DNA from 4 places in the Pseudomonas helmanticensis genome. Region 3 is predicted to be linked to each of the others. Evidence: predicted binding sites of a transcription regulator. Region 3 holds the regulator's gene; each other region holds the start of a gene.

Region 1 (7,726 bases), 1.7 Mb from region 3:
AGCCGCGCCATCCAACAGCGATTGCTGCCGTTGCTGGAGCAATATCCGCAGCCGTGGGTGGTCGGCATCTGCCTGCCGAAAAGCCCTGAGTTGTTTGCTGCGATTGTGGCGATTCTCGGCAGCGGTGCGGTGTACCTGCCGCTGGAACCCAGCCATCCATTGCAGCGCCAGCAATACATCCTGCAGAACGCTGGCGCGCTACTGTTGCTGCACGATGGCGTGCATCCGCTCAGCACAACGATGGCGGGGCTGGACGTCAGTGGCATCGACAGCGCTGCGGCAGATCTCAACCAGCCGTTGCTGCGCCAACGCCCAGAGCTCGATGCGCCGTGCATGGCGCTCTATACCTCAGGCACCACCGGGCATCCCAAAGGCGTCTTGCTCAGTCAGGCCAACCTTGCCCATTTCACCGCGTGGTACGCCGACTACGTGCAGCTGCGCGCCGAGAGCCGGGTGCTGCAATTCTCCTCGCTGAGTTTCGACTCGTCGCTGATCGACATCTTTCCGAGCCTGCTCGCAGGTGCCGAACTGGTGGTGCCCGATGACACGCAACGACGCGATCCGCTGCATCTGGTGGCGCTGATCCGCCGGCGACAATTGAGCCACGCCTTCCTGCCGCCGGCGCTGTTGAGCATCCTGCCGCTGGAGCAACTGCAAGGCGTCCAAGTGATGACTGGCGGCGATGTCTGCGAGCCGTTTGTCATCGAGCAACTGACCCGCCAGGGCACCCTGCACAATCTCTACGGCCCGACCGAAGCCACGGTGCTGATCACCGCGCGGCAACTGCAACCGGGTGACAGCAACCGCAGCCTCGGCGCGCCCATCGCCAACAGCCAGGTGCTGATTCTCGATGACGATTTGCAGCCAGTGGCGGAGCAAACCGTCGGCGAGTTGTTCATCGTCGGCCCCGGTGTCTGCCTCGGCTATCTGAACAACCCGCAGCAGACCGCCGAACGTTATCTGACCCTGCAACTGCCGGATGGCCAAACGCTGCGCGCCTACCGCAGCGGTGACATGGCCAAATGGGGCGAGCATGGCATTGAGCTGTGCGGGCGGCGCGACAATCAGGTGAAGATTCGCGGTTTCCGGGTCGAGCCGGAAGAGATCGAACGCTGCCTGCGCGAGAGCCAGCAGTACCGGCAAGTGGCGGTGGTGATCGACAGTCAGCGGCGGATTCTGGCGTTCCTCGCCCAACCGCAAGCAGGCACTGCCCGCGATGCACTGAAAGCTCACGCCCAGCAATTTCTACCGGACTACATGCAACCGGTGGCGTGGACCGAGCTGGCCGGCATGCCCTTCGCCAGCAACGGTAAAGTCGACCGCAAAGCCTTGCTGGAACTGCCAGTGAGCGTGCAGGACAACGGCCCGAAGTGCCTGCCGGCCAATGCCGACGAAGCACTGCTGCTGGAGATCTGGGCCGAGTTGCTGGAGCTGCCGGGCAGCGACATTTCTACCGACGAAAGCTTCTTCAATCTCGGCGGCCATTCGATTCTGTTATCGCGGATGTTGCTGCGTTTGCGAGAGGAGTTCGGCCGCAGCATCTCGATCAATCGCTTCATCGAGCTGCCGACCATCATCAAGCTCGCGACTCTGGTTCGCGGCACTGACGACAGCGCCGTGCTCAGCGCCCAGGCCATGGCCGACGCCGAGCGCACGCTGGATATCGAGCCGCTGCCGATCAATTGCATGGGCGATGTGCACAGGGTGATCGTCACCGGTGCCAACAGTTTTGTCGGCGTCCACATCGTCGAGGCGCTGCTCGGTTGGGGCGCCAGCGAAGTGGCGTGTCTGGTGCGTGATGGCGGGGGGCAAACGGCGGCGCAACGGTTTGCTCAGTCACTGCGGGAAAATCGTCTGGAGCATCTGGACCTGAGTCGGGTGCGGGTTTACGCGGCAGACATTACCCGTCCGCAACTGGGCCTGAATGACGAAGATTACCAACGCCTCGATCGCGAGTTCGGCGCACTGGTGCACAACGCCGCGAACGTCAATCACGTACTCGATTACGAGTCGCTGGCGGCAGACAACGTCGAGCCGATTTTCGCTTTGCTGCGGCTGTGTGAAGGGCAAAGCAAAAAGGTCTTCAATTTTGTCTCGACGCTGTCGGCGTCAAGCACGGTCGATGACGCGGGGCGGGTGTTGGAATTGCCGGCCGCGCCCACCCCGCCGATCTACATTCGCAACGGCTACAACCTGTCGAAATGGGTTGGCGAACGCATCCTCGAACGGGCGCGGGAGCGTGGTGTGCGGGTCAATCTGTATCGTCCCGGCAACATCAGTTTCAACAGTCTGAGCGGCGTCTGCCAACCGCACAAAAACCGTTTGATGCTGATGCTCAAGGGTTCGATTCAGCTCGGCCAGGTGCCGGCGTTCGCGCTGAATTTCGACCTGATGCCGGTGGACTTTCTCGCCCGCTTCATTGCCTTCCACGCCAGCCGTTATTCGGCCGAACGTGCGGTGTTCAACCTGCACAACCCCGAGCCGCTGAGCTGGGACGCCTACGTCGCTTCGTTCCGCGAAACCGGCAGCGAGTTCGCGCTGGTCAGCGTCGCCGACTGGCAGCAGCAACTGGGCCGCGTCGATGCCGACAACGCGCTGTTCGGCGTACTCGGCTTCTACCTCAACGGTTTTGAAGAAGACATCGGCGACATCTCGCTGATCGGCCACGCCAACGCCGAGGCCGGCGTGCAGCAGATGGGCGCGCACTACCCGCAGAAATCCCCGGCGCTGCTGCGTCGCGGCTGCGACTACCTGAAAGAAATCAACTTCATCTAGTTCATCAAAAAGGAGCAACACCATGAGCACTCTGCAACCCGACACCCTGATCAAAAACCCGCACGGCTGCCACGTTGTATCGTCGGTGGAAGTGCCGACAGACGCGGCGCAAGTCTGGGCGGTGGTCGGCAACTTCGGCGGTTTCGATCGCTTTATTCCGGCGCTGTCGCACATCGAATTGATTGGCGAAGGCGTGTCTTCGCTGCGCAAGAAATGCTTCAAGGACGGCAACGTCGTAGTCGAGCAACTGAACTCCCGCGATGAGCAGGCACGCAGCATGACCTGGACGACGATTTACAACACATTGGGGGTGGCGAATCTGTGGGCGGCGATGAATGTGGAAGCGTTGGGCGAAGGGAAATCCCGGGCGACGTGGACGATCATTGCCGAGCCGGCCTCGGGCGGCGAAGAAGCGCTGCCGGGGTTCAAGGAGTTTGTGCAGGGGTTTGCGGATGATGCGATGGGGAATGTATTGAAGCTGTTTGTTTAAGGCTTCGGCTTTGCGGTGATTGTCAGACCGCTTTCGCGAGCAGGCTCGCTCCCACAGGGAAATACATTCCAAATGTGGGAGCGAGCCTGCTCGCGAAGAACGATAACGCGGTCAGATCTTGAAGCTGTCGACCAGTTGCTTCAGGCGGTTGGCCTGCTGTGACAACGCATCACAATCCTTCAACGTTTCATTGAGGTTGGCCACGCTCTGCTGGTTCAGCAGGTTGATCTGGTTAACGTCGACGTTGAGGGTTTCCACCACGGCGGTCTGCTCTTCAGTGGCCGCTGCCACCGACTGGTTCATGCCGTCGATTTCGCCGATGCGCTGAGTCACGCTGACCAGACGCAAACCGGCCTGATTGGCTACTTCCACGCTCTGCTCGCTGGAGGCCTGACTGGCGTTCATGGTGGTCACCGCTTCGCGCGAACCGATCTGCAGCGAGGTGATCATCTTGTGGATCTCTTCCGCCGACTCCTGAGTGCGATGGGCAAGGTTACGCACCTCGTCCGCCACCACCGCAAACCCACGCCCGGCTTCACCAGCACGCGCCGCTTCGATCGCGGCGTTGAGCGCGAGCAGGTTGGTTTGCTGCGAGATACCTTTGATCACATCGAGGATGTGACCGATGTTGTCGGTGCTCGCGTTCAGGGTTTCGATCTGGGTGCACGACAGGCTGATCTTTTGCGACAGCTCGGTCATTGCCTGGATGGTTTGCTCAACCACCTGACGACCGTCATCAGCCTGCTCGCTCGCGCCGCTGGCATGCTGCGAAGCATCGGCAGCATTGCGCGCAATTTCCTGAGTGGCAGCGCCCAGTTCGTTGATCGCTGCCGCGACGCTGTTGGTGCGCGCGCTTTGCTCGTCAGAGCCGACGATCGAGGCGTTGGACGAAGCCATCACCCGCTGCGACAAGTCATGCACATGACGGGTCGCCGAGGACACTTCGGAAATCGAGGCGTGAATCCGCTCTACGAATTGGTTGAATGCGCTGCCCAGTTCGCCGAATTCGTCTTTGCTCTCGACCACCAGGCGACGGGTCAGATCGCCTTCGCCCTGTGCGATGTCCTGCATTGCGCGGCCCATGGTGGTCAGCGGACGCATCAAGACGTTGATCAACAGGCTCAGCAGCAGCGCGATGGCCGCCACGGCGACAAACATCGCGATCAACGCCGACGTACGGAATTGGCTGAGTGCAGCGTAGGCTTTGTCTCTGTCGATCGACAGACCGATGTACCACTGCGCATTCGGCAGGTCGCTGACCGGAGTAAACGAGAGGATTCGTTCCTGGCCGTTGAGCACCACGTTCTGGTTGCCCTTCTCGATGCGCACGCTGGAGTTCGGGTAGATGTCTTTCAGGTTCTTCATCACCTGATCCTTGTCCGGGCTGACGATCACTTGACCGTCGCCGCTGACCAGGAACGCGTGGCCGAGGCCACCGAAGTCCACCGAGTTGATGATCTTCACCAGGGTTTCCAGGCTCAGGTCACCACCGACGACGCCGAGCAGCTCGCCGTTCTTTTTCACCGGCATGGCGATGGTCACCACCAAACCGCCGACAGCTGCCATGTATGGCGGCGTCAGCATGGTTTTGTCGGCGGCCACCGCTTGCTTGTACCAAGGGCGCTGACGTGGGTCGTAACCGTCCGGCATCTTCGCGTCAGGACGCTGGGTGAACACGCCGTTGGCCTGGCCAACGTAGGTGAACTGGAAGTTCGAGGTGAACGCCGGCTGGTCGACCAGACCCGGGAAGTCCGCGTCCTTGCCCTGGTGAGCGACGTTCTGCGCGAGGTTTTCCAACACCAGAATCCGTCCGCTCATCCAGTTCTGCACGCTGCTGGCGGTCAGATCGCCGGCCTGCTGTACGGAGGACTGAAGGTTCTGGCGAATGGTGTTTCGCTGCAGATAGTCGTTGTAGAGGGTGAACAGCGCGAACGCCAGGACCACGACGCCCGAGGCGGCCAACAGAATTTTATGGCTGAACTTGAGATTCATTTCATGGGACTTCTTATGCCAAAAGTGGGGATGCGTTCCGGTTGCAACATTCCATGTACAGCGCAGGCAGCGTTCTTCTGGCCGCTCTACTTTGGTGCACGCATGTCTCACCAGTCTGTCGGCACGTGTCGGAGAAATCTTAGGGTCGAACGGGAAATGGATGGAATTAGTGCCGGATTCCCGCCGAACGGCGTGCCAGAGCGGCTGCGACAGAAATTTTCAGGGTTGATGTTCGAGCGGCAGTTGCAAATTATCCAACCCTTGCTGACAATGCGACTAATTATCATTTGTGACGTCCGGGCTGTCGCGTTCATGTCCTCACCTGAGTTTGCCGTACAGGCGCTTTACAGTAGTCACCATGGCTGGCTCAACGCTTGGCTGCGCGCACGGCTGGGCAACGCCGCAGATGCAGCGGATCTGGCGCAGGACACTTTCGTCCGCCTGCTGCAACGTACCGAACGCCTCGAACTCAAAGCACCTCGCGCCTTTCTGCGCACCATTGCTCGCGGGCTGGTGATCGACCACTGGCGTCGTGAGGAAATCGAACGCGCCTACCTCGAAGCCATCGCCCACTTGCCTGAAGCCGAAACCCCGAGTGCCGAAGCCCGAGCGCTGGTGATCGAACTGCTGGAAAGCATCGCGCGCATGCTGGAAGGATTGAAGCCGAAAGTGCGTCAGGCATTTCTCTTGGCGCAGTGCGAAGGTTTGACTCACAAGCAGATTGCCGAAGAAATGGGCCTGTCGCTTCGCTCAGTGGAACGCTACGTCGCCGATGCGCTGTTTCATTGCTATGTATTGCGGTACGCAAGCTGATGCCGGTGGATAACCTGTCACTTGGCCGACGCGCCGAGCCCCAGCAGAAAGCGGTCAAGCAGGCCATTCACTGGTTGCTGCGCCTGCGCAACAACCACGGCAATTCGCGCCTCAACCGCCAGTGCGAGCAGTGGCGCGCCGAGCACCATGAGCACGAACTTGCGTGGCAACGAGTGCAATCGCTGCAAGCCGAGTTGAGCAACAACCTGCGCGCCGTACCGGGTGCGCACGTGGCGTTGAACACCCTGGAAAATAGCGCGCAAGGCCTGGGACGGCGACAGGCGCTGAAGCTGTTGTCGGGCGCGTTGTTGATGGGCTCTGCCGCGTGGCTGGCCAAGGACACCTCGGCGTGGCAGCAATGGAGCGCCGATTACGCCACGGCGACCGGTGAGCGGCGCGGCTTTCAGTTGCCCGATGGCACGCGGCTCGAACTCAATACCGCCAGTGCCGTGGATCTCGATTACACGGCGCAACAACGACTGATCAAACTGAGCCGTGGCGAAATCATCGTCAGTTGTGGCGGCGCGGATCAAGGCGCACCGGTTGATCGACCGCTGCGTGTAGAGAACCGTCACGGCACTTATGAGCCGCTCGATGCGCGCTTCATCCTGCGTCAGGAGCACGATTGCACGCGGCTCAGCGTAACCAGCGGGCGCGTCGCCATTCACGCCGGTGGCACTTCGATTGAAGCGCGCGCCGGGCAAAGTTATCTGATCGACCGGCGTCAGGTGCGGCCAGCGCCGCAGTTGAATATGGATGCCGGCGCTTGGGTCGACGGCTTGATCGTCACGCGCAATATGCGCCTGGGCGATTTCCTCGCTGAAGTCGGGCGTTATCGCCAAGGCTTTCTTACCTGCGCAGCGGAAGTCGCGGACTTGCGCCTGTCCGGCGTGTTCCGCCTGGAGAACACCGACAAACTGCTGGCGGTGCTGCCACAGACCTTGCCAGTGCAATTGCGCTATCGCACGCGCTGGTGGGTGACGCTGGAGCGAGTGGCCTGAAATTATTTTGGCGGGTTTTTGCAGCAAGTCCGGCTTAGTCAGTAAGCACTTCAACCCAAGCGTTTGCGACTTCCTACGGAAACCTACAATGACTGTCCGCGCCACCAGTAAAAACCCTCTGAATTTCACGGCCGAATCGAGCCTGTTGCGCCACGCCGTTCGGGCGGCGCTGTTTTCTACCGCCCTGGGTGTGGCGGTGTTGCCTAGCGTGAGTCTGGCGGCCGGCACGGCCAACAGTGAAGTCGGCCAGCGCTTCAGCATTGCTGCCGGGCCGTTGGGCGAAGCGTTGAATCAGTTCGCGCGTCAGGCCGGCATCACCCTGTCGATGACGCCACAGCAGACTCAAGGACACCAATCGCCGGGTGTGCAGGGCGAGTATTCAACCGATCAGGCGCTGAGCCATTTGCTCGGCGGTTCGGGTCTGGAAGCTGTCAGCCAGGATGGCAGCAGCTACATCCTGCGCCCGATCGCGGAGACCGAAGCGCTGGCTTTACCGACCACCGATATCAAAGGCTTCGCCCTCGGCAACGCGCTGGGCAGCATGGACGGCTACAACGCGACACACAGCCAGATCGCCACCAAAACCAGTACCGCATTGCTGGAAACGTCGCAAAGCGTGTCCGTGGTCACTCGCGAGCAAATGGACGACCAGGGC
Region 2 (7,726 bases), on a different contig from region 3:
ACGACGAGGCTGGCAAACCCAGCCACCAGGTGCCGAGGTTCCACAGGATCGCCGCGATCAACAGGGCGAAGATCATCGCGAAACCGGCAGACGAACCGACTTGCAGAATCAGCTCCACCGGTAGCAAAGCGATGATGCCGAACGCTACTGCGCCGCTCGACAGCAGCACGCCGAGAAAGTTGAAAAAGCCCGACCAGACCACCGCGACATTCGGTGGCAGCGAGTGGGTGTAGATCACCGTGGCGACGGCATTGGCGGTGTCGTGGAAACCGTTGACGAACTCAAAGCCCAGCGCAATCAACAGCGCCACGCCGAGCAGCAGAAACGGCGTCCAGGTGGTCACCACCGTGCCGAGTTCGTGCATGTCGTGCATCAGGCTGTAGGCGGTGAAGAGCATCCCCATCGCCAGCACGGCGAAAAAGATCACGTAGGTGAACGGGCCGGTTTTCTTGTCGAGGGCCGGCCTGCCGCTGGCGGCGGACGCGGGGCTGGCGGTCAGGGAGGGAGTAGCCATGAGCGGACAATCCTGAGCGAGGGAAGGAGTGTCGCCCATGATCATTGCAGAATGTTACAGAGAGACTGCGCCATGTCAGTGTTTGGCTGAATAGCCTGACCGTTGATCTGGAGGCAAAATCAAAAGATCGCAGCCTTCGGCAGCTCCTACAGGGGGAACTCATTCCAAGGTAGGAGCTGCCGAAGGCTGCGATCTTTGCTCTTAGTAATCCCCGCGCTTGCGAAACGCCCAACGCCCGGCAATCACGGTAAACGTCGCCACCAGCGCGACCAGTATCCAGAACCCTTCCGGGTCCTGCGACAACGGCACGCCGCCCACATTCATCCCGAAAAAACCGGCAATGATGTTGATCGGCAACGCCAGCACCGTCACCACGGTCAGGGTGAACAGCGTGCGGTTGCTCTGTTCGTTAAGGTTGGCGGCGATCTCCTCCTGCAACAACTTGATCCGCTCGCCGAGGGCGGTGAGGTCGTTGATGATCAGCGCAAACTCCTCGGTGGATTTGCGCAGCTCCTTGACGTCCTCCTTCTGTAACCACGGCGGCGGGCGATTGAGCAGGCGCAGTAACGAACCCGGCTCCAGCGCCAGCAGCCGTTGCAAGCGCACCAGCACCCGGCGGTTGGCACCGAGTTCGGCGCGGTTGGTCGACAGCCGCGAGGACAGCAATTGATCCTCGACCTGATCAACGCTGAGGCTGGTCTTGCGCACGATCTGCGTGAGCACTTCACCTTGATCACGCAGCAGGTGCACGAGCAGTTCCGAGGGTGAACGAAAGCGCTCGCCGGCCTTCACCGACGAGCGCAATTTGTCCACCGAGTGCAGCGGTTGCAGGCGCGCGCTGACGATCAGTTTACTGCGCACACAGACCCACAGCGTCGACACGTCTGAGGAGACCATGCTGCTGAGGTTGAACACCACGTCGTTGACCACCGCCAGCAACGCCGAGTCGACATGTTCGATGCGCGTCGAACGCGAGCCTTCGTGCAGCGCTTCGAAAAATTCTTCGGGCAATTGCAGATGACTTTTCATCCAGCGCTCGCACGCAGCGTGAGCGAGGTTGAGGTGTAGCCAGAGGAATTCGCCGCTGTCGTTGTCGTCCTGCAAACAGCGCAACGCCGTCGCCGAATCGACTTCGCGGCCGCGCTCGCCGGGCAGAAAACGAAAGCCGTAGAGCAAGCCAAACAGGTCAGGATCGCGATGGCTGATATCGAGGCTGTGGTTCATGGAGGCTCGCTGCGAAGAGGGTGCGCCGGGCGCGCAAATGGCAGGTTCACTGAGCCGCATCTTCGCAATGTCACATGACGTTTGTGTGACAGCAAAATGACGTCAAAACAAAGCGTTACCGGCGGTCGGAGAGATTCTCAAGAAGCGCTCTGGCGCGCCGATCACAGGTGAGTTAGGTTGCGCGCCATTGGCCTTGAGCCTAGGTTCGCCGACAGGGAAGTCCGGCCACTTTTCACGCTCGTTTCGGGCGTGCCTCATCCCTGTCCTGAGTACCTGCGATGCTGCAAAAATCCCTGAGAGCGCAAATTCTCGCCCTGCTGAGCGGCAGTCTGCTGGCTATGCTGTTGATCGCGCTGGCCTGTTTTCACTTTCTGTCCAACGGCGTGCAAAGCTACAGCCAGTTGATCGCCGGCCCGTTGCACACTTCGCAATTGATCGATGAGGCCAACCTGCAATTCAAGGTGCAGGTGCAGGAATGGAAAAACGTTCTGCTGCGTGGCAAGCAACCGGCGGACCTGGCCAAGTACTGGAGCCAGTTCGAAGACCGTCAGCGTGATGTGCAGAATATCCTCGGTGAACTGGCCAGCCAGAAAGGCATCGAGCCGAGCCTTAAATCGCGCATCGAACGCCTGCGTGATGAGCATCGTCAACTGGGTAGCGCTTATCAGAAGGGCCGCGATGCCTATGTGGCTGCCGGGGGCGATCCGACCGCAGGCGACAATGCCGTTAAAGGTGTCGACCGTGCTACTAGCGACCAGATGAGCGAACTGGTCAGTGAATTGCGCAAACAGGGTAACGATCAGTCTTTGCTGATCAGTGCCGAGGCCGACCGCACGGTGCTGTTCGGTCTGCTGGTGATGCTCGCCTCGGGCTTGCTGATTGGTCTGCTGAGCCTGTGGCTGGTCAATCGCAATCTGGTCGAGCCGATTCGCAAGCTCATCGACTACGTCACTCAGTTGAGTCGCGGCAAACTCGCTGAACGTGTGGTCAGCGACCGTCAGGATGAGCTGGGCAACCTCGCCGCAGCCGCCAATACCCTGCGCGATTTCCTCGCCGACACCTTCACCCGTCTGCAGCGCAGCGCCAGTGATCTGGACAGCGCCAGCGGCGAGTTGAATGCGATCGCCACAACCATGGCCGGCGGCACCAACGAGCAGTTCAACCGCACCGATCAAGTGGCCACGGCGATGAACGAAATGTCCGCCACCGCGCAGGAAGTGGCACGTCACGCCGCCGATGCCGCGCGTGCTGCGGACGATGCCGACCAGTCCGCCCAGCAGGGCGAAAAGGTCATGCAGAGCACCATTCACTCAATCACGCAGATGCGTGGCGAGATTGCCAACACCGCCACGGTCATCCGTCGTCTGGAAGCCGACAGCGGGCGTATCGGTAAGGTGCTGGAAGTGATTCGCGGGATTGCCGAGCAGACCAACCTGTTGGCGCTCAACGCGGCGATCGAAGCGGCGCGTGCCGGTGAAGCCGGGCGTGGTTTTGCAGTGGTCGCTGATGAAGTGCGCAACCTCGCCCAGCGCACTGCCGAGTCGATCATCGAGATCAATCAGATCATTCAGAGCGTGCAGACCGGTGCGGTGGATGCCGCGCAAGCCATCGACAGCGGCCAGACGCGTAGCGATGAAAGTGTCGAGCAGGTGACTCAGGCCGGCGCGATGCTGGAGCGCATTACTCACGCGGTGGAGGCGATTCGCGACATGAACCGTCAGATCGCGACCGCGGCCGAAGAGCAAACGTCGGTGGCCGAGGATATCTCGCGCAACCTTACCGAGATCACGTCGATTGCCAGCACCAACCTCGACAACGTGCAGCGCACCGAAAGTGCCAGCCAGAATCTGCATGGTTTGTCTGGGCAACTGAATGAGGTCACCGCGCGCCTGAGCGCCTGACGCAAGTCGACGTGTACCGGTTCGGATACCGAGTCGGTACACAGTCGATCTCAAATTGACGCGGCCATGGTCGATGACCGGTTATTCATAACCGGCATTGGAGCACTCCCATGGTCAGCATCACCTCTGTTTCGATCAACCAGACTGTCACCGCACCTACCAGCAAAACCTCGATCACCGACGTCGGCGACGACACCTCGACCGGTGCAGCCAGCAGCACTGGCGCGACCGCTGACACCGGCAAAGTCGCGGCGGGTGGCGGTGCGGCCCCGGCGGGTGACAGCAGTTCCAGCAGCAGTGAAGAATCGGATTCGGTGAAAGAACTGCGCAAGCAGATTGCCGAACTGCAAAAGCAATTGCAGGAGGAGCAGCAAGCGTTGCAAGCGGCGCAGGCGAAGCAGGAAAGTTCTGATGCCAAAACTGCTGAAGTCGCCGCAGCGCAAGCGCAGATCACCGCCACCTCGGCCTCCCTGTCCACCGCCACAGCTTCATTGTTGCAGGCGTTGCAGGACTCCGACTCGAGCACTTCGGGTTCGTTGGTCAGCACCTCGGTGTGATGCCTTTTCTCCTCACCGTAGCCCTCTCCCAAGGGAGAGGGAACTGACCGCGGTGACTATTCGAGCTACGCTGACCTGAAATATCGAGGGGCACTCAGGTCCTTGGTGTTTCCTTGTCGGCTGCAAGATTGCGAGTCGAACTCAGGTTTTGAATAGCCCCGATCTGCACCCTTTCCCCCTCGCCCCATTGGGGGAGAGGGCTGGGGTGAGGGGGAGAAAATCTCACTGACAACACATCAAAAAAGCCGAACACAAAAAAGCCGCACGATTTCTCAATCGTGCGGCTGTCCATATTCGCTGTATCAAGTGTCTTGCTTGTTGCTCAGCACTTTGCCGGTGGTCGCATCAAAGTCCACATCGAACTCTTTGCCATCAGCGGTCTTCAGTTCAACTTCATACTCGTAACCGTTGAAGTGGTTATCCAGGTCGGTGTCGGTGATGGTCGCGCCCGGGTGCAGTTTCAGCGCTTCGGCGTTCATCGATTCCAGCGACTTGATCTTGCCTTCCTTGACCAGTTGCGGAATCTGGTCGACGCGGACATCAGCTTGAGCCAGGCCAGCGGTGAGGGTCAGGGCAGCGGCGGTAAACAGGGCAGTCAAGGTTTTCATCGGTTCAATCCTTTAGGTGATTCGTTTAAGTGGCCTCAGGTTAACCGGCGCAACTTAACTCATCCTTAAAACCCCTTACTCAAACAAAACGGGCATGCCATGCACCTGCACAAAACGTGTGGGAGCGTGGCTTGCCCGCGATGAAGGCGCCTAGATTTCAGATCAGAAACCGTTGTTCTTCAACACCTGATCGACACTGGCAGCCGCTGGGCGTTTGTAGAATTTCAACAGTTCGCTGGCACGGTTGGTGAAGATGCCATCGACGCCTGCGGCCATGACTTTCTCGAAGTCCACCAGCTCGTCAACGGTGTAGACGTGCACCAGCATGCCCTGATCGTGGGTGTATTTATTCATCCACGGTTGCACCAGATCCGAATAGCTCTGATCGCCGCCGTGCGTCAGCTTCGCCGAAGGGCCGGTGCCGATTGCACCCTGGGCCTTGGCGTAGTCGATCCATTGCTTGAACTCAGCTTCGGACTTCGGCTCCTGCTTACCGTAGAAAACGTTTTTGTCCTTCTCGCCGGATTCGGCAAAGGTCACTTTCGACTTCGGCTCGATGCTGCCTTCACCGACCCACAGCAGGAGGATTTTCGGCACTTGCGGCATTTCCTTTTGCAGCAGTTCGAGGCTGTTTTTCTCGAACGTCTGCAGGATCACTTTGCCTTTGCCCTGGCCAACGCCCAGTGCGCTTTTCGCCAGTTTCGAGCCGGCCGGGCTCAGCCAGCCGCGATCCTGCAATTTCTCCTTGAGGTCTTTCTCGATCCCCGGGAACAGTTGCGGCTCTTTGGTCTCGATGTACAGGCCCGGCTTGTGTTGCGGGTTGGCCTGGGCGATGTCGATGATTTCATCGAGGGTGAGGATTTTCAGCCCGGCGTAGGTCGGGCGGGCACGATCCGGGTAAGCCGTGTTGTACCAACTGCCGGCATCGAGGGTTTTCAGCTCGGCCATGGTGAAGGCATTGGCCGGGCTGTCCTTGCGATCCGGGAACTTGGTCGCGACGTCGGTGGTGCGTTGCAGGTTGTTGTCGTGGAGGGCGAACAGCACGCCGTCCTTGCTGCGCTGCAAGTCCATTTCCAGGTAATCGGCACCGAGATCACGGGCCAGTTTGTACGACGCAGCGGTAGATTCCGGTGCATCGAAGGAAGCGCCACGGTGGGCGATCACCGCCGGGTGCGGGATGCCATGCGCTGCGGCCACAGCGTCGGGATCGCTGTGAGTGGCAGCGTGCGCCTGACCGAGGCCGAGCAACAGGCTCAGCATGAGGGCGCTTTTGGTGAAAGTGGCGGACATGTTCGAGATCCTTTCGCAGGGTTTTTCAAAGACGTACCTTTTAACAACTGAATCGATTGCGTGCTATCGCAGGACCGACATAAACGTATTAAAAGGGTTTTTTCCTGCACTTTTGTGGCGCGGTTTGCAGTACGCTTGCTCTCGGCAGACGTCCCGGCAGAGGGCGCGCCGTACAGTTGCCCTGCGTGTAAACCATCGATCATTTTTCGTGAGGTTTACCATGCGCATCACCTCCCAACTCATCTGCCAGGCGGCCGACGACCTCAAAGGCTTTGTCGGCCTCAACCGCAAGACCGGTCAGTACATCGTGCGATTCAGTGAAGATTCGTTTGGTATGGACGTGGCCGATGACGGCATTATTCCCACCAGTGAATTCGTCTGGGCGCCGACGACCGAGCAAACCATGACGCTTAAACGCGAGTTGATTCAGCTGCTGCTGGATCAGCACATCGATGAGCGGATCAACATCAGCGAGCCGTTGCGGGTGTACATGAGCAAGGTTGAAGTGCCGGAGATTGTTGCGGTGCGCAGTCTGGTGCGCGGCTGAAGTTTTGCTGTGAGGGTGAGGGCCTCTTCGCGAGCAGGCTCGCTCCCACATGGGAACAGTGGTGTTCACAAATCCCCTGTGGGAGCGAGCCTGCTCGCGAAAGCGGCCGTCAATGCGCCGCCATTTTATTGCCCGAACCGATACTCGCGTTCGACTTTGCACACCCGCGTATGAAACGCCGAATACCACTGCGCCCGCCCACGCTGCTGAATCAAGCGATGCTCGGGATGTTGCCGCCACGCCAGAATCGCCGCTTCGCTTTGCCAATACGACACGGTAATTCCGACGCCATCCGCCCCGCGAACCGACTCCACGCCCAGGAACCCCGGTTGCTCACTCACCAACGCGGCCATGCGCTCAGCCGTCTCGGCGTAACCGTTGTCGCCTTCGGTTCGGGTCGAAGTGAAAATCACTGCAAAGCAAGAAGTCATCAGCTTCGCACCGCGCAAGCTTCGACAAACGCCCGAACAAGTGGCGGGATCTGTCCCTTCAGCGCGGCACGTTCCGGTTGAAACAACGTGGCGACAAAAAATGGATGATCCTTGAGTTCGATCGCGCGTAAATCCCCCGCTGAATCATGACCCACCGCCTGTAGCCGATCCCTCAACAGTTCCTGTGCGAACAGCGGATTCACCCCGAAGCGGCAGCGATAGCCTTCACTGATTTGCGAAGTTTCGTACGCCTTGGCGATGATCGAACCGGGCAACAGATGAATGCTGTCTACGGCCTCGACCAGCGAACAGCTCAAGGGCGTCAGCACCGCGCGCTCGGACTCGGGCGAAGTCTCGCCATGCTCGGCATCGCTCCAGCCCAGCACGTTGCGGGAATACTCCAGTACCGCATGCTGAAAACCGCCGCAGGTGCCGAGGAAAGGGCGCTGTTGTTCGCGGGCAAAACGAATCGCGCGCAGAGCACCGTCTTCACTGTTGTAGGGGCTGGCCGGTACGCACCAGAAACCATCGAAGTGCTCGAGTGACGTATCGGCGTGGATCTGCTCGGTGGGCAGCCATTCGAACTGCACGGTCTGGCCGAGGTGTTCGGCGATCAGGCCAAGAGCCAGCGGAATGGCTTGATGAGCAGTGACC
Region 3 (7,726 bases):
ATTCCTGACGGTCATTCGACGCCGTGTCGGATGGTTGCCAGCACCTGCCAACTCTTTGATCGTTCCCACGCTCTGCGTGGGAATGCAGCGCGGGACGCTCCGCGTCCCTTTCCCAGAGCCGAACGCGGAGCGTCCGTTGAGGCATTCCCACGCCGAGCGTGGGAACGATTTGTGGCCGAACTAATTCGGCAATTCCAAGTTATCCAGCGCCCGGTTAACGGCCAACTCCCCGAGCATGATCAATTGCGCGATCCCCAGCAGTGTTCGGCGCTGCGATGCGGGTATGAGGTTGGCGAAGTCATGGGCGATGGTTCTGGCTGAGGCGAGGGTTTCGCAGGCGTTGGCCAGCAGCTCTTCGCTTTTGATGTCCGCGACGACGGCGTACATCGTGCTGGGTTTGCGCGCAGGCCGAGTGTTGCCGGGGCAGAGGTAGTGATCGAGGGCGCGTTCGGCGGCGTCGTGGAGTTTTTTTGAATCGATGGATTCGTAAGGTGAGGCGGGGTCGGTTTCGGGTGGGTTTGGTGTTGGTTTGATCATCGGTAGAGCCTCTAGAGTGGTGAAGCTGCCAACGTTCGCTGCTAACGAAGAGGGTGGCGGCTGTACGCGGGTTAGCAGACCAGGACTCTAGAACCCGGCGCACCGAAGTGCCCCACGCAAAGCCGCCATAACGACAACGGACTTGTGCGTCTAGAGAAAAACCCGGGCTGCTAAACCCGATCACTGAACGATCAGCGACCGAACCACAATAGAATCCGACCCCAAAGCGCACAAGCCGGCGGATTCTGGCTTGGCTGTAGGCAAAGGCGCAAGGATTTGTAGCCTTGAGACCGTGTCTGCAGGTGTCTTTTAAACAGCTTCGTTTAAATGAAGAAATTTGCGCCGAACATGAGGGCCTCTTCGCGAGCAGGCTCGCTCCCACATTTGGATTGCATTTAAATCTGACATTTGGAATGCAATCCCCTGTAGGAGTGAGCCTGCTCGCGATGGGGTTTTTTCAGTCGATGAATTCGAACCAGACAAACCGCTATCGCGAGCAGGCTCACTCCTACAGGGGGCGTGTTTATTCCCTCGCTATTTCGTTCCCCGGCAAAAGTTGGAAAGCTTCTTGCAGTAGCCGCCGTGAGCCCGCTCTGGGCGTCAAAAGTTTGCTTTAAAGGAACGGGGAAAACCGGTGGATCGCTCTCAGTTATTCAACACAGCACGCACAAACGTTGCCGATTTAAGTCGGGGCAATCTGGGCGTGCCGTTGCTGTTGCTGGTGATGCTGGCGATGATGATGTTGCCGGTGCCGCCGTTCCTGCTCGACGTGTTCTTCACCTTCAACATTGCCCTGTCGATCGTCGTGCTGCTGGTCTGCGTATACGCACTGCGGCCGCTGGATTTCGCCGTATTCCCGACGATCCTGCTGGTCGCGACCCTGCTGCGGCTGGCGTTGAACGTGGCCTCGACGCGGGTGGTGATGCTCCACGGTCAGGACGGCCACGCCGCCGCCGGTAAGGTGATTCAGGCCTTCGGTGAGGTGGTGATCGGCGGTAACTACGTGGTCGGTATCGTGGTGTTTGCGATCCTGATGATCATCAACTTCGTCGTGGTGACCAAAGGTGCCGGGCGGATTTCCGAGGTGAGCGCGCGCTTCACCCTCGATGCGATGCCCGGCAAACAAATGGCGATCGACGCCGACCTCAACGCCGGTCTGATCGACCAGAATCAAGCGAAGATGCGCCGTCAGGAAGTCGCCCAGGAGGCCGAGTTCTACGGTTCGATGGACGGTGCCAGCAAGTTCGTCCGTGGTGATGCAATCGCCGGCCTGCTGATTCTGTTCATCAACCTCATCGGCGGCATGGCCGTCGGTATCTTCCAGCACAACATGAGCTTCGGCGATGCCGGTCGGGTTTACGCCTTGCTGACCATCGGTGACGGTTTAGTGGCGCAATTGCCATCACTGTTGTTATCCACAGCTGCAGCGATCATGGTGACCCGCGCTTCCGGTTCGGAAGACATGGGCAAACAGATCAACCGCCAGATGTTCGCCTCGCCGAAAGCGCTGGCCGTGGCCGCTGGTTTGATGGCGGTCATGGGCCTGGTGCCGGGCATGCCGCACTTCTCGTTCCTGAGCATGGCCGCGCTGGCTGGTGGTGGCGCGTACCTGTTCTGGAAAAAGCAGAACGTGGCCAAGGTCGTGGCACTGGAAGAGGTCAAGCGCCAGCAAGAGCTGCTGCCGTCGCCGGCCCGCGCCATGGAAACCAAAGAGCTGGGCTGGGACGATGTGACGCCGATCGACATGATCGGCCTGGAAGTCGGTTATCGCCTGATTCCGCTGGTTGATCGCAACCAGGGCGGACAATTGCTGGCGCGGATCAAGGGCGTGCGCAAGAAGCTCTCGCAGGATCTGGGCTTTCTGATGCCGACCGTGCACATCCGCGACAACCTCGACTTGGCGCCAAGCGCCTATCGCCTGACCCTGATGGGCGTGATCCTCGCCGAAGCCGAGATCTACCCGGATCGCGAGCTGGCGATCAATCCGGGCCAGGTCTACGGCACGCTCAACGGGATCAACGCCAAAGATCCGGCTTTCGGCCTGGAGGCGGTGTGGATCGAAATCAGCCAGCGTGCGCAGGCACAATCCCTCGGATACACCGTGGTTGACGCCAGCACCGTGGTCGCCACGCACTTGAACCAGATTCTGTACAAGCACTCCAGTGAGCTGATCGGCCACGAGGAAGTGCAGCAACTCATGCAATTGCTGGCCAAAAGCTCGCCGAAACTGGCTGAAGAACTGGTGCCGGGGGTGGTTTCGCTGTCGCAACTGCTCAAAGTGCTGCAAGCGCTGCTCGCCGAACATGTGCCGGTGCGCGATATTCGCAGCATTGCTGAAGCAATCGCCAACAACGCCAGCAAGAGTCAAGATACCGCCGCGTTGGTGGCCGCTGTGCGCGTCGGCGTATCCCGCGCCATCGTCCAAAGCATTGTAGGCACTGAGTCCGAGCTGCCTGTGATCACCTTGGAACCAAGGTTGGAACAAATATTGCTCAATAGTCTGCAGAAGGCAGGACAAGGCTCGGAAGAGGGCGTTCTGCTGGAGCCAAGCATGGCCGAGAAGCTGCAGCGTTCGCTCATCGAAGCGGCGCAGCGTCAGGAAATGCAAGGTCAGCCGGTGATCCTGTTGGTAGCAGGCCCGGTGCGCGCGATGCTCTCGCGCTTTGGCCGCCTCGCAGTCCCTGGACTGCACGTGCTGGCCTACCAGGAAATACCGGACAACAAGCAAGTGACCATCGTTGCGACAGTAGGGCCCAACGGCTGAGGTAGTGGTATATGCAAGTTAAGCGTTTCTTTGCCGCCGATATGCGTCAGGCCATGAAGCTGGTTCGTGATGAGCTGGGCGCTGATGCCGCCATCATTGGCAATCGTCGCATTGCCGGCGGTGTCGAGTTGACGGCGGCACTGGATTACAAATTGTCGGCGCTGGCGCCGCGGGTTCCGAACATGGAACTCGAAGACGAGCTGCGCAAGACCCAGTCGCGCATCGTCACCGCCCAGGCCGAGTTGAGCATGCGTGGCGAAGCCGACGGCAACACCAATCGCCAGTTGTTCGCCGGGCTGCCTTTGACGGCCGGCCTGCCGCTGACCGCTGCCGAACCGCTGACCGAACCGACCTACGCCGCGCCGGCGCGTCCGGCCCCGGCACCTGCGCAGTCCTCCGGCGGCGTTGATCCGCGTGCACTGGATTCGATGCGTTTTGAATTGAACAGCCTGCGCGAGCTGATGGAAGTGCAGCTCGGCACCCTGGCCTGGAATCAGCTGCAAGGCAGCCGTCCGGCGCAAGCCAATCTGTATCGTCGTCTGCAACGCATCGGTTTGTCCGGTCCGTTGTCGCGCGACTTGCTGTCGATGATTACCGATATCGAAGAGCCGCGTCAGGCCTGGCGCATGTTGCTTGCGCATCTGGCGCGGATGATTGCCGTACCGGAAGTCGAGCCGCTGGAAGAGGGCGGTGTGATTGCCATGGTCGGCCCTGCCGGCATGGGCAAGACCACCACGCTGGCCAAGCTCGCCGCGCGTTATGTGCTCAAGTACGGCGCGCAGAATGTCGCGCTGGTGAGCATGGACAGCTTCCGCATCGGTGCGCAGGAACAACTGAAGACGCTGGGCCGCATTCTCAATGTGCCGGTGACTCACGTCGATCCGGGCCAATCGCTGGTTCAGGCACTGGATCCATTGCTGCGCAAACGCGTGGTGTTGATCGATACTGCGGGCCTGCAAGCCAGCGATCCGGCCCTGCGCATGCAGCTCGAAAGCCTCGCCGGTCGTGGCATTCGCTCAAAAAATTATCTGGTCTTGGCAACCACCAGCCAGAAACAGGTTCTAACCGCCGCTTATCACAGTTACAAGCGTTGCGGGCTAGCCGGGTGCATCCTGACTAAACTGGATGAAACGGCCAGCCTTGGCGAAGTGTTAAGCCTGGCGATCAGTCATGAATTGCCGGTCGCGTACCTGACCGATGGCCCACGGATTCCGGATGATCTGCATCTGCCGCGCCGTCATCAACTGGTCAGCCGCGCCGTCAGCGTGCAAATGCAGGAAGAACCCAGCGAAGAAGCCATGGCTGACATGTTCGCTGATATCTATCACAGCCCGACCAAGCAGGTAGGCTGAGGTATTCATGAATAATTTTTGTACCTACATCGATGGTCTGCCATGCATTGTTCCGGTTGTGAACGCGCAGCCAGTAATGTGGCCTCCGTCTATGCAAGACAAGGTAAAGAAATAACATGGGCAGCATGCATCCCGTACAGGTGATCGCGGTGACCGGCGGCAAAGGTGGCGTCGGGAAGACTAACGTGTCAGTGAACTTGTCCCTGGCGCTGGCAGAGCTTGGCCGTCGGGTCATGTTGCTGGACGCCGATCTGGGGCTGGCGAACGTCGACGTTCTGCTGGGGTTGACCCCCAAACGCACGCTGGCCGACGTCATCGAAGGCCGCTGCGAATTGCGCGACGTGCTGTTGCAAGGCCCGGGCGGGATCCGCATCGTGCCTGCCGCCTCCGGCACGCAGAGCATGGTGCACCTGAGCCCGGCGCAACACGCCGGCCTGATTCAGGCGTTCAGCGACATCGGCGACAATCTCGACGTACTGGTGATCGACACCGCTGCGGGTATTGGTGACTCGGTAGTCAGTTTCGTGCGCGCAGCGCAGGAAGTGTTGCTGGTGGTCTGCGATGAGCCGACTTCTATCACCGATGCCTACGCGCTGATCAAATTGCTCAACCGCGATTACGGCATGAACCGCTTCCGCGTGCTGGCCAACATGGCGCAGAGCCCTCAGGAAGGGCGCAACCTGTTCGCCAAGTTGACCAAGGTCACGGATCGCTTCCTTGACGTCGCTCTACAATACGTCGGCGCCGTGCCGTACGACGAAAGTGTGCGCAAGGCCGTGCAGAAGCAGCGCGCCGTCTATGAAGCCTTCCCGCGTTCCAAGTGCGCACTGGCGTTCAAGGCGATCGCGCAGAAAGTCGATACCTGGCCGTTGCCGGCCAACCCGCGTGGCCATCTTGAATTTTTCGTCGAGCGCCTCGTGCAGCAAACGGCAGGGCCCGTGTTATGACCGCTAGCGGTATGAACTACTACAAGAAGTCGGCACGCGACGCTCAGTACGAGCTGATCGAGCGTTACGCGCCGCTGGTCAAACGCATTGCTTACCACTTGCTGGCACGGTTGCCGGCGAGTGTGCAGGTCGAAGACCTGATTCAGGCCGGGATGATCGGCCTGCTCGAAGTCTCGACCAAATATGACGCCAGCAAAGGCGCCAGTTTCGAAACGTACGCGGGCATTCGAATCCGCGGCGCGATGCTCGACGAAGTGCGCAAAGGGGACTGGGCGCCACGCTCGGTTCACCGCAATACCCGTATGGTCAGTGACGCAATTCGCTCAATTGAAGCTAAAACCGGCCGTGACGCTAAAGATCACGAGGTTGCAGCCGAACTCCAATTGAGTCTCGACGATTACTACGGGATTTTGAATGACACCTTGGGCAGCCGCCTGTTCAGTTTCGACGACCTGTTGCAGGACGGCGAACACGAAGGGCTGCACGAGGATGGCGCGAGTGCTCATCTCGAGCCGTCGCGCGATCTGGAAGATGAACGCTTCCAGGCAGCGCTGGCGGACGCGATTGCCAATTTGCCGGAGCGTGAGCGACTGGTGTTGGCGCTGTACTACGACGAAGAGCTGAACCTCAAGGAAATCGGTGAAGTCCTTGGCGTCAGTGAATCGCGGGTCAGCCAGTTACACAGCCAGTGCGCGGCCCGTTTGCGGGGGCGTTTGGGGGAGTGGCGAGCGCGCTGAAGGCAGTGTGGGGACACTGCGAACGAGGCTGGTGCGGTGATGAACGGCACCGGTCTTGCTCTGTTGTGCTCCAGACAGTCTTCGAGTGCTGCGCCGATTGATTGAAGTGGCGCGTCCAGGTGCTGGGCGCGTTTAAGACTGCTTGGAGGTCGAATTGAACAAAGACATGAAAATCCTCATCGTTGATGACTTCTCAACGATGCGGCGGATCATCAAGAACCTGCTGCGTGATCTTGGGTTCACCAACACCGTCGAGGCTGACGATGGCGTGACTGCCATTCCAGTGCTCAACAGCGGAAGCATCGACTTTCTGGTAACAGACTGGAACATGCCGGGCATGACCGGTATCGACCTGCTGCGCCACGTGCGCGCCGATGAAAAACTCAAGCACCTGCCGGTATTGATGGTGACTGCCGAAGCCAAGCGCGAGCAGATCATCGAGGCCGCTCAGGCCGGTGTGAACGGCTACGTAGTCAAACCTTTCACGGCTCAGGCGTTGAAAGACAAAATCGAGAAGATTTTCGAACGCATCGGCTGATGAACGCGCGGGGGAGCTATGGAGCATAACGAATCTTCACAGGGCGATTTCGAGTCGACCCTGAAAAAACACGCGGTCGAACTGGTCGAGAGCCTTGAAAAAGGCAGGTTCGGCGACGCTGTGCAACTGATCCATGAGCTCAATCAGACCCGTGACCGTGGCCTGTATCAGGAAGTCGGCAAGCTCACACGTGAACTGCACAGTGCGATCGTCAACTTCCAGATCGACCCGAACATGCCGCAGGCCGAGGAAGTGTCGCAAATCACCGACGCCACCGAACGCCTTGGCTATGTGGTCAAGCTGACGGAAGCCGCGGCCAACCGCACCATGGATCTGGTGGAAAGCGCCACGCCGGTGGTCAATGGTCTGGCCGATGAAGCCCAGACCTTGAGCGCCGATTGGGGCCGCTTCATGCGTCGCGAGGTCGGGGCTGAAGAGTTCCGCGAACTGGCGCGCCGGGTCGACGGTTTTCTGTCACGCAGCAGCACGGACAACCGTGCGGTGTCGAGCAATCTCAACGACATCCTGCTGGCTCAGGATTACCAGGATCTGACCGGTCAGGTGATCAAGCGTGTGACCCAACTGGTCACCGAAGTCGAAAGCAATTTGCTCAAACTCGTGCTCATGGCCAGTCAGGTCGACCGCTTTGCGGGCATCGAACATGACCGCGCCGCGATGCTTGCAGAAAAAGATCCACAAAAACATCTCTCGCAGGGTGAAGGTCCGCAGATTCATGCCGATAAACGAGAAGACGTTGTGTCCGGTCAGGACGATGTGGACGATTTGTTATCCAGCCTTGGATTCTAGAGTTGTGGAATTTTAGGTTTTTTGGGTTTTTAGACCTGTAGGAG
Region 4 (7,726 bases), on a different contig from region 3:
TCGGCAGGCCTTCGAGGAACAGGATGCGCTTGATCAGCTTGTCCGCGTGCTTCATCTCATCGATGGATTCTTTGTATTCGTGCTTGCCGAGCTTGTTCAGGCCCCAATCTTCATACATGCGGGCATGCAGGAAGTACTGATTGATCGCGACCAGCTCATTGGCAAGGATCTTGTTGAGATGCTGGATGACTGTAATGTCGCCTTTCATGATCGGAGTCCTGCCCTGTAATAGCTGTATATACGGCAGAGTTTGAGCTTCGTATTTATATGTGTCAAACCTAAGTTATTGAATAATATATGAAAATTAATCGGAATAAGAATGTTTGTGTTCCGCGTCTAGAGCGTAACCGATTGATTTGCAGGCATAAAAAAACCGGACATTAGTCCGGTTCTTTGAAATAGGGGTAATTACGCAGCGGTAAATTCTACCGGATAGGGGATCGCGGCCTGAGCGGTTTGCAGCTTGGTCAGGGTTTCGCGTACGACTTCCTTGGCAAGGCAGGCACATTTGCCGCATTGGCTGGCGACGCCGGTAGCCTGGCGAACTTCTTTATAGCTGCAGCAACCTTCATAGATCGCTTCGCGGATCTGTCCGTCGGTGACGCCAGTGCAGAGACAAACATACATAAGTGAGAACCGTCGCTGGTTGTGACTCAATTGCGGTGGATCTTAATGTTAACGAGAATGATTGTCAAAGTGCTTTCGGAAGGCTTTCGCCGATTGACAGCGGTGACTGACGAACGGTGGTGACTGGCAATTTGCCTGGCCCCGTAAATGCAGCGGGGTTATCCGCTTCCTTTCAAAAACCGTTAAGGACAGGCGAAAAACGCAGTGTATGATGGTCGGCCCTTGCGAAGGGGGTTCGTGTCACAGGGCTGTCGCCTGAGGGTGGCAGGCTGGCCCGGACCCTGAACTTCAAGTTTTTACACCAGGAGATATCAATGAGCGTACTCGTAGGCAAACAAGCCCCTGACTTCACCGTCCCGGCCGTACTCGGCAATGGCGAGATCGTTGACAGCTTCACCCTGTCCTCGGCCATCAAAGGCAAATACGGCCTGGTGTTCTTCTACCCACTGGACTTCACCTTCGTCTGCCCGTCCGAGCTGATCGCTCTGGACAACCGCATGGCTGACTTCAAGGCACGCAACGTTGAAGTGATCGCTGTGTCGATCGACTCGCACTTCACTCACAACGCATGGCGCAACACCCCAGTGAACAATGGCGGCATCGGCCAGGTGAAATACACCATGGCTGCCGACATGAAGCACGACATCGCCAAGGCCTACGACGTTGAATCCGAAGGCGGCGTAGCGTTCCGTGGCGCGTTCCTGATCGACGACAAAGGCGTTGTCCGCTCGCAGATCATCAACGACCTGCCGCTGGGCCGTAACATGGAAGAGCTGATCCGTCTGGTCGACGCTCTGCAATTCCACGAAGAGCACGGCGAAGTCTGCCCTGCCAACTGGAAAAAAGGCGACAAAGGCATGAACGCTTCGCCAGAAGGCGTTGCTGCCTACCTGACCGAGAACGCTGCTGCCCTGTAAGGCGCAACGTCGAGGTAGAAAAAAACCGGCCCACGTGGCCGGTTTTTTTATGCGCGGGATTTACTCAACGAGGATCAGTCGTCGAAATCTTCCCAGCCGCCCATCTGTTTCCAGCGGTTGACGATGCCACAGAACAGCTCAGCGGTTTTCTCGGTGTCGTAACGCGCGGAGTGCGCTTCACGGCCGTCGAAATCGATGTCGGCGGCCTGGCAGGCTTTCGCCAGTACGGTTTGACCGTACGCCAGACCGGCCAGCGTCGCGGTGTCGAAGCTGGAGAACGGGTGGAACGGGTTGCGCTTCATGTCCAGTCGCGCGACCGCAGCGTTGAGGAAGCCGAGGTCGAAGCTGCTGTTGTGGCCAACCAGAATCGCACGCTTGCAGCCGTTGGCCTTCAGCGCCTTGCGGATGCCACGGAAGATGTCGGTCAGCGCGGTTTCTTCGCTGACGGCCATGCGCAGCGGGTGATCGAGTTTGATCCCGGTGAATTCCAGCGCCGCTGCTTCGATATTGGCGCCTTCAAACGGCTCAACGCGGAAGAAGTAGGTGTGATCCGGGTAAACAAAGCCCTTTTCATCCATGGCGATGGTGGTCGCAGCAATCTCCAGCAGCGCATCGGTGGCCGAGTTGAAGCCACCGGTTTCTACGTCGACGACAACCGGCAGGTAGCCACGAAAACGTGCTGCCATCGGGTGACGGGAACCGCCGCCGCCACTTTGACCGTCCAGTTCGTCGTCGAAATGGTCTTCACTCACGCGTGTTCCTCCAGCAGGCGCCAGCGCAGTTTTTCACCGGCGCGCAGCGGGATAACGGTCAGCTCGCCGAATGGCAGGCTGGTCGGGGCGGTCCATTCTTCACGAACCAGGGTGATGCGATCGGTGTTTGCCGGCAGGCCGTAGAAACGCGGGCCGTTGAGGCTGGCGAAGGCTTCGAGCTTGTCCAGCGCGTTACGCTGTTCGAAGGCTTCGGCATACATTTCGATGGCAGCGTACGCGGTGTAGCAGCCGGCGCAACCGCAAGCGGCTTCCTTGGCGTGCTGGGCGTGCGGTGCCGAATCGGTGCCAAGAAAGAACTTCGCGCTGCCGCTGGTGGCGGCATCGAGCAGGGCCTCCTGATGCGTGTTGCGCTTGAGGATCGGCAGGCAATAGAAGTGCGGCCGAATGCCGCCCACCAGCATGTGGTTGCGGTTGTAGAGCAGGTGATGCGCGGTGATGGTTGCACCAACGTTGGCCGAAGCCTCGTTGACGAACTGCACGGCGTCAGCGGTGGTGATGTGTTCGAACACCACTTTGAGCGTTGGAAAGCGCTCGACGACACGGCGCATGTGCTCATCGATGAAAATCTTTTCGCGGTCGAACACATCGACGTCGCCACGGGTGACTTCACCGTGGATCAACAGCGGCATGCCGACTTCGGCCATGGCCTCGATCGCCGGCAGAATCTTGTCGATGCTGGTCACGCCGGAATCGGAGTTGGTGGTCGCGCCGGCCGGGTAGAGCTTGGCGGCGTAGACAAAACCACTGGCCTTGGCTTCACGAATTTCTTCGGGCTGGGTACGGTCGGTGAGGTACAGCACCATCAGCGGCTCAAAGCGACTGCCGGCCGGGCGGGCAGTGAGGATCCGCTGGCGATAGCCGTCGGCTTCAGCGGCGTTGCGCACCGGAGGTACCAGGTTGGGCATGATGATCGCGCGGCCAAAAGTGCGCGCAACATCGGCAACGGTATTGGTCAACACGGCACCATCGCGAAGATGAATATGCCAGTCGTCGGGACGCAGCAGGGTCAGGCGGTCGGACATGAGGGGATTCCAGGCGGGTCAAACTGAGGCGAATGCTACCGGAAAAGACTCTTGCAGGCACTCGCTATCAAGTTTTGCGGGAAGCTTCCGATATCCCGTAGGTATGCCGTAAACATAGTGTGAATCGGTCTTTGTGTTTCAGAAGCCAATGGAGCCTCCCGTGCGCCAGCGTTATTTAGCCTTGCTCAGTGTGTTTGCCAGCCTCCCCGCGATGGCGCTCACGTACCAGACCCGTCTGGAGAACATTGAGTGGACGGTCGCCGGCGACAAGTTCGAATGCCGCCTGACCCAGCCGATCACCGACTTCGGCTCGGGCGAATTCGTGCGCAAAGCGGGCGAGCAGGCGATCTTTCGTCTGAACGCCTACAACGCCATGCTTGGCGGTGGTTCGGCGACGTTGCTCGCGGCGGCTGCACCTTGGCAGCCGGGGCGTGGTGACATCAATCTGGGCTCCGTGAGGCTCGGCAGTGGCAACGTGCTGTTCAGTAGCTCACAGTCGCAGGCCGGCGGTCTGATCAGTGGTCTGCTGGACGGGCGCAGCCCGGTAGTGCGCCGTGCCTCGGGCGATGGCCGCGTCTCGGAAGTGCGTTTATTGCCGGTCAAGTTCAGCAAGGCGTTCAACGATTACCAGACCTGCGTGGCGAAATTGCTGCCGCAGAATTTCGAGCAGATCAAGCAGTCGCAGATTGGCTTCCCCGGCGAGGGCGTTGACCTTGATGCCGCCGCCAAGGCCAGGCTGCAAGTGATGCTCGAATACATGAAGGCCGATCCGACGGTCAATCACATCGAACTCGACGGCCATTCCGACAACAGCGGCAATCGCCTGACCAATCGTGAACTGTCGCGCCGTCGGGCGCTGGCGGTGGTCGACTTCTTCAAGGCCAACGGCATTCAGGAATCGCAGATCACCGTGCGTTTCCATGGCGAGCAATACCCCATCGTGCCGAACACCAATGCGGCCAATCGCGCGAAAAACCGCCGGGTCAATGTCAAACTGGCGCGCGTGGCTCCCATCACCACTCCGGCACCGCAAGCGAGCACTCCAGCCAGTACTGCGGCGACTTCCTGACCCGCCGGTCATCGTCGCGCTCTCGACAGATTCTGTCGCTTTGTCGTCTTAAGCTGTCGCGCCTCTGTAAATTATCGCGTTTGGGCGGTAGACTCCTCGGCTTTCCGTAGAACCCCGTGGAGTGATGGCATGGCGGACGTAAACAAGGTCGTTCTGGCGTATTCCGGCGGCCTGGACACTTCGGTGATCCTCAAGTGGCTGCAGGATACTTATAACTGTGAAGTGGTGACCTTCACCGCTGATCTCGGTCAAGGCGAAGAGGTCGAGCCGGCCCGCGCCAAGGCTCAGGCCATGGGCGTCAAAGAAATCTACATCGACGATCTGCGCGAAGAATTCGTGCGTGATTTCGTGTTCCCGATGTTCCGCGCCAACACCGTTTACGAAGGTGAGTACCTGCTGGGTACTTCCATCGCACGTCCGCTGATCGCCAAACGTCTGATCGAAATCGCCAACGAAACCGGCGCTGACGCCATTTCCCATGGCGCCACCGGCAAGGGCAACGACCAGGTGCGTTTCGAGCTGGGTGCCTACGCACTCAAGCCTGGCGTAAAAGTCATTGCTCCATGGCGTGAGTGGGACCTGCTGTCCCGCGAGAAGCTGATGGACTACGCCGAGAAGCACGCGATCCCTATCGAGCGTCACGGCAAGAAGAAGTCACCGTACTCGATGGACGCCAACCTGCTGCACATCTCCTATGAAGGCGGCGTGCTGGAAGACACCTGGACCGAGCACGAAGAAGACATGTGGAAATGGACCGTCTCCCCGGAGAACGCTCCTGACAAACCACAATATCTGGAACTGACCTACCGTAACGGCGATATCGTGGCACTGGACGGCGTCGAAATGACCCCGGCCACCGTGCTGGCGACGCTGAACAAGATCGGTGGTGCCCACGGTATCGGTCGTCTCGACATCGTCGAAAACCGTTACGTCGGCATGAAATCCCGTGGCTGCTACGAAACCCCGGGCGGCACCATCATGCTGCGCGCTCACCGCGCCATTGAGTCGATCACCCTCGACCGCGAAGTCGCTCACCTGAAAGACGAGCTGATGCCGAAATACGCCAGCCTGATCTATACCGGTTACTGGTGGAGCCCTGAGCGTCTGATGCTGCAACAGATGATCGACGCTTCGCAGGTCAACGTGAACGGTGTGGTTCGCCTGAAGCTGTACAAAGGCAACGTGATCGTTACCGGCCGCAAGTCCGACGATTCGCTGTTCGATGCCAACATCGCGACCTTCGAAGAAGATGGCGGTGCTTACAACCAGGCCGACGCGGCGGGCTTCATCAAGCTCAACGCGCTGCGCATGCGCATTGCCGCCAACAAGGGCCGCAAGCTGTTCTGAGTCCTTCAGACGCGCAATAAAAAAGGCGGCTTGTCGTTATGACAATGCCGCCTTTTTTTATCCACTTCAAAAAACTGCCTGTGTTTCATGCTGCTTTCAGAATCGTGCTGGCTTGCGTACATACGTTGTAAGTAATCACATGGGTCGCGCCAACGCGTTTTTTTGCCTGCCGGATAAAGTCCGCCATGATTTGCATAAGCAATACTTCAGACGCCGGATCGGTCAGCAACACGATGACTTTCGAATGTTTGCCAGGAAGGGAAAAGTTTTCCAGCAAGGCGTCAAACTCCATTCGATTATTCATCTGGCGCACGTCGATGGCCCGTAGGGTGCCCAGTGGTTTCGGCCATTGAACGTTATGCTCGATCCATGAACATTCTGTACCGGCACCACCGGACTCTGATGGATGACTGGGCGGATGCAGCACCGTTTCTCCTGCAGACAATCCGTTACTGGAGAAAGCCTCCGTCGTATTGTTTTCGGTCATCGAGGATTCTCCCGTTGAACTGTTGCGCAATCCGTTTTCGCTGCCCTGTGCGTTCACAGAAAGCTTTAAAAAACTGTCGTCCTTGTCGAAGTCGGAAGGAGCGTAAAGAGATCGGTAGTTAAAGTTTAATGTAATGAAGAATAGCAGCAGCAAGTAAAACGGAAAGCTCATAAGGAACCAGATGTACATCTCGCGCTCACGATCACCAAGGAATGGCAGCGACACGGCGGCAGAGGATTCGGATATAAAAGCAAATACAACGATTACCGTCATCGGGTTGGCGATTTTCTTTTTGAATTTCATCATATTCAGTACTCATGAAATGTAGTTGTCCGCATTTGTGATTCGTTTTTTAGTTGATGTGCATTTTTATATTAAAAACATAGCGTTGGGTAGAAGTATCTTGTTTCAGTTGTTTATGTTCCGGGCGCTGACGGACTTTAGTTGAAAAATACATGCGTTTTTGCGGCGTTGGAATCTTCGATAGCGCCGGGCAAGGTATCTCCAATACATTACGGATCGCAACGCAGGCCGTACAATAGTTCTCGCGGACTTAGCCGGTAGGCGTTTTAAAGGCTTGGCAGGGATGTAGACCACGTCCGAGTGACACTTCACTTGCAGAAGTCTGGATTTTTGTAGGAAAAGTCTTTGTTTGTCGTAGGGAATGTCTTTCGCTGTGAGTGCAACGGAACTCTCTTGTGCCATGGCACAAGTGACTAGGCTATTGTGCCGGCTCTAAAAATTCGAACAGCGAAACTGGACTTGCCCATGAATAAAGTGCTGATCGTGGATGATCACCCCGTCATTCGTCTTGCTGTGCGTATGCTGATGGAACGTCATGGCTACGAAGTTATTGCAGAGACGGATAATGGCGTAGATGCCCTGCAACTTGCGCGCGAACAAATGCCGGATATTGTCATTCTGGATATTGGCATACCCAAGCTTGATGGTCTGGAGGTTATTGCGCGTCTGGCTTCGACTGCCATGCCAATGAAAGTCCTCGTGTTGACCTCCCAGGCCCCAGGGCACTTTTCAATGCGCTGCATGCAGTCTGGCGCTGCGGGCTATGTTTGCAAACAACAGGATTTGACTGAATTGCTGAGCGCCATCAAGGCGGTACTGTCCGGTTACAGTTACTTTCCCAATCAGGCATTGCACACAGTACGCACCAGTCTGGGGAATGCCAGCGAAGCTGATATGGTCGATCGTCTTTCCGGGCGCGAAATGATGGTGTTGCAGCAATTGGCCCGGGGCAAGACCAACAAGGAAATTGCCGATGGCATGTTTCTCAGTAACAAGACCGTGAGTACTTACAAGACTCGATTGCTGCTGAAACTCAATGCCCGTTCACTGGTTGATCTGATCGAACTGGCACAGCGTAATGGACTTGTCTGAGGGTATTTTGAGCGAAGGGGTGGTGGGCCGATCAATACCAGCGTGCAACGGACAGAAAAAAGCCTCCGTTTCGGGAGGCTTCAGATGTC

What was found. Region 3 encodes FliA, which starts transcription of late flagellar genes. Its sites were predicted from a motif close to CTAAAGTTTNNNNNNNNNNNGCCGNTAA; they were not measured.
Region 1: the regulator FliA is predicted to act here: its motif matches at 5,373-5,400, upstream of QOL84_RS18715 (methyl-accepting chemotaxis protein).
Region 2: the regulator FliA is predicted to act here: its motif matches at 1,875-1,902, upstream of QOL84_RS26955 (methyl-accepting chemotaxis protein).
Region 4: the regulator FliA is predicted to act here: its motif matches at 3,406-3,433, upstream of QOL84_RS27960 (flagellar protein MotY).

The regions. Positions count from the first base shown of each region.
Region 1 covers NZ_FXUY01000001.1:4,209,796-4,217,521, forward strand. Annotated here, with positions in the region: gene QOL84_RS18705 (non-ribosomal peptide synthetase) at 1-2,775, shown strand, start outside; gene QOL84_RS18710 (SRPBCC family protein) at 2,798-3,265, shown strand; gene QOL84_RS18715 (methyl-accepting chemotaxis protein) at 3,377-5,257, opposite strand; gene QOL84_RS18720 (sigma-70 family RNA polymerase sigma factor) at 5,570-6,070, shown strand; gene QOL84_RS18725 (FecR domain-containing protein) at 6,070-7,071, shown strand; gene QOL84_RS18730 (TonB-dependent siderophore receptor) at 7,160-7,726, shown strand, end outside.
Region 2 covers NZ_FXUY01000002.1:908,863-916,588, reverse strand. Annotated here, with positions in the region: gene QOL84_RS26965 (inorganic phosphate transporter) at 1-514, opposite strand, end outside; gene QOL84_RS26960 (transporter) at 716-1,738, opposite strand; gene QOL84_RS26955 (methyl-accepting chemotaxis protein) at 2,017-3,639, shown strand; gene QOL84_RS26950 (hypothetical protein) at 3,750-4,196, shown strand; gene QOL84_RS26945 (PepSY domain-containing protein) at 4,499-4,804, opposite strand; gene QOL84_RS26940 (glycerophosphodiester phosphodiesterase) at 4,967-6,094, opposite strand; gene QOL84_RS26935 (DUF2025 family protein) at 6,315-6,641, shown strand; gene QOL84_RS26930 (antibiotic biosynthesis monooxygenase family protein) at 6,767-7,072, opposite strand; gene QOL84_RS26925 (CTP synthase C-terminal region-related (seleno)protein) at 7,072-7,726, opposite strand, start outside.
Region 3 covers NZ_FXUY01000001.1:2,531,699-2,539,424, reverse strand. Annotated here, with positions in the region: gene flhB (flagellar biosynthesis protein FlhB) at 1-8, shown strand, start outside; gene QOL84_RS11230 (DUF6124 family protein) at 181-537, opposite strand; gene flhA (flagellar biosynthesis protein FlhA) at 1,172-3,301, shown strand; gene flhF (flagellar biosynthesis GTPase FlhF) at 3,313-4,653, shown strand; gene fleN (flagellar synthesis regulator FleN) at 4,770-5,600, shown strand; gene fliA (RNA polymerase sigma factor FliA) at 5,597-6,337, shown strand; gene QOL84_RS11205 (chemotaxis response regulator CheY) at 6,504-6,875, shown strand; gene QOL84_RS11200 (protein phosphatase CheZ) at 6,894-7,682, shown strand.
Region 4 covers NZ_FXUY01000002.1:1,144,080-1,151,805, reverse strand. Annotated here, with positions in the region: gene bfr (bacterioferritin) at 1-208, opposite strand, end outside; gene QOL84_RS27980 (bacterioferritin-associated ferredoxin) at 409-627, opposite strand; gene QOL84_RS27975 (peroxiredoxin) at 942-1,544, shown strand; gene rnt (ribonuclease T) at 1,619-2,296, opposite strand; gene pyrC (dihydroorotase) at 2,293-3,339, opposite strand; gene QOL84_RS27960 (flagellar protein MotY) at 3,500-4,408, shown strand; gene QOL84_RS27955 (argininosuccinate synthase) at 4,538-5,755, shown strand; gene QOL84_RS27950 (hypothetical protein) at 5,841-6,548, opposite strand; gene QOL84_RS27945 (response regulator transcription factor) at 7,011-7,637, shown strand; gene QOL84_RS27940 (PA3496 family putative envelope integrity protein) at 7,725-7,726, opposite strand, start outside.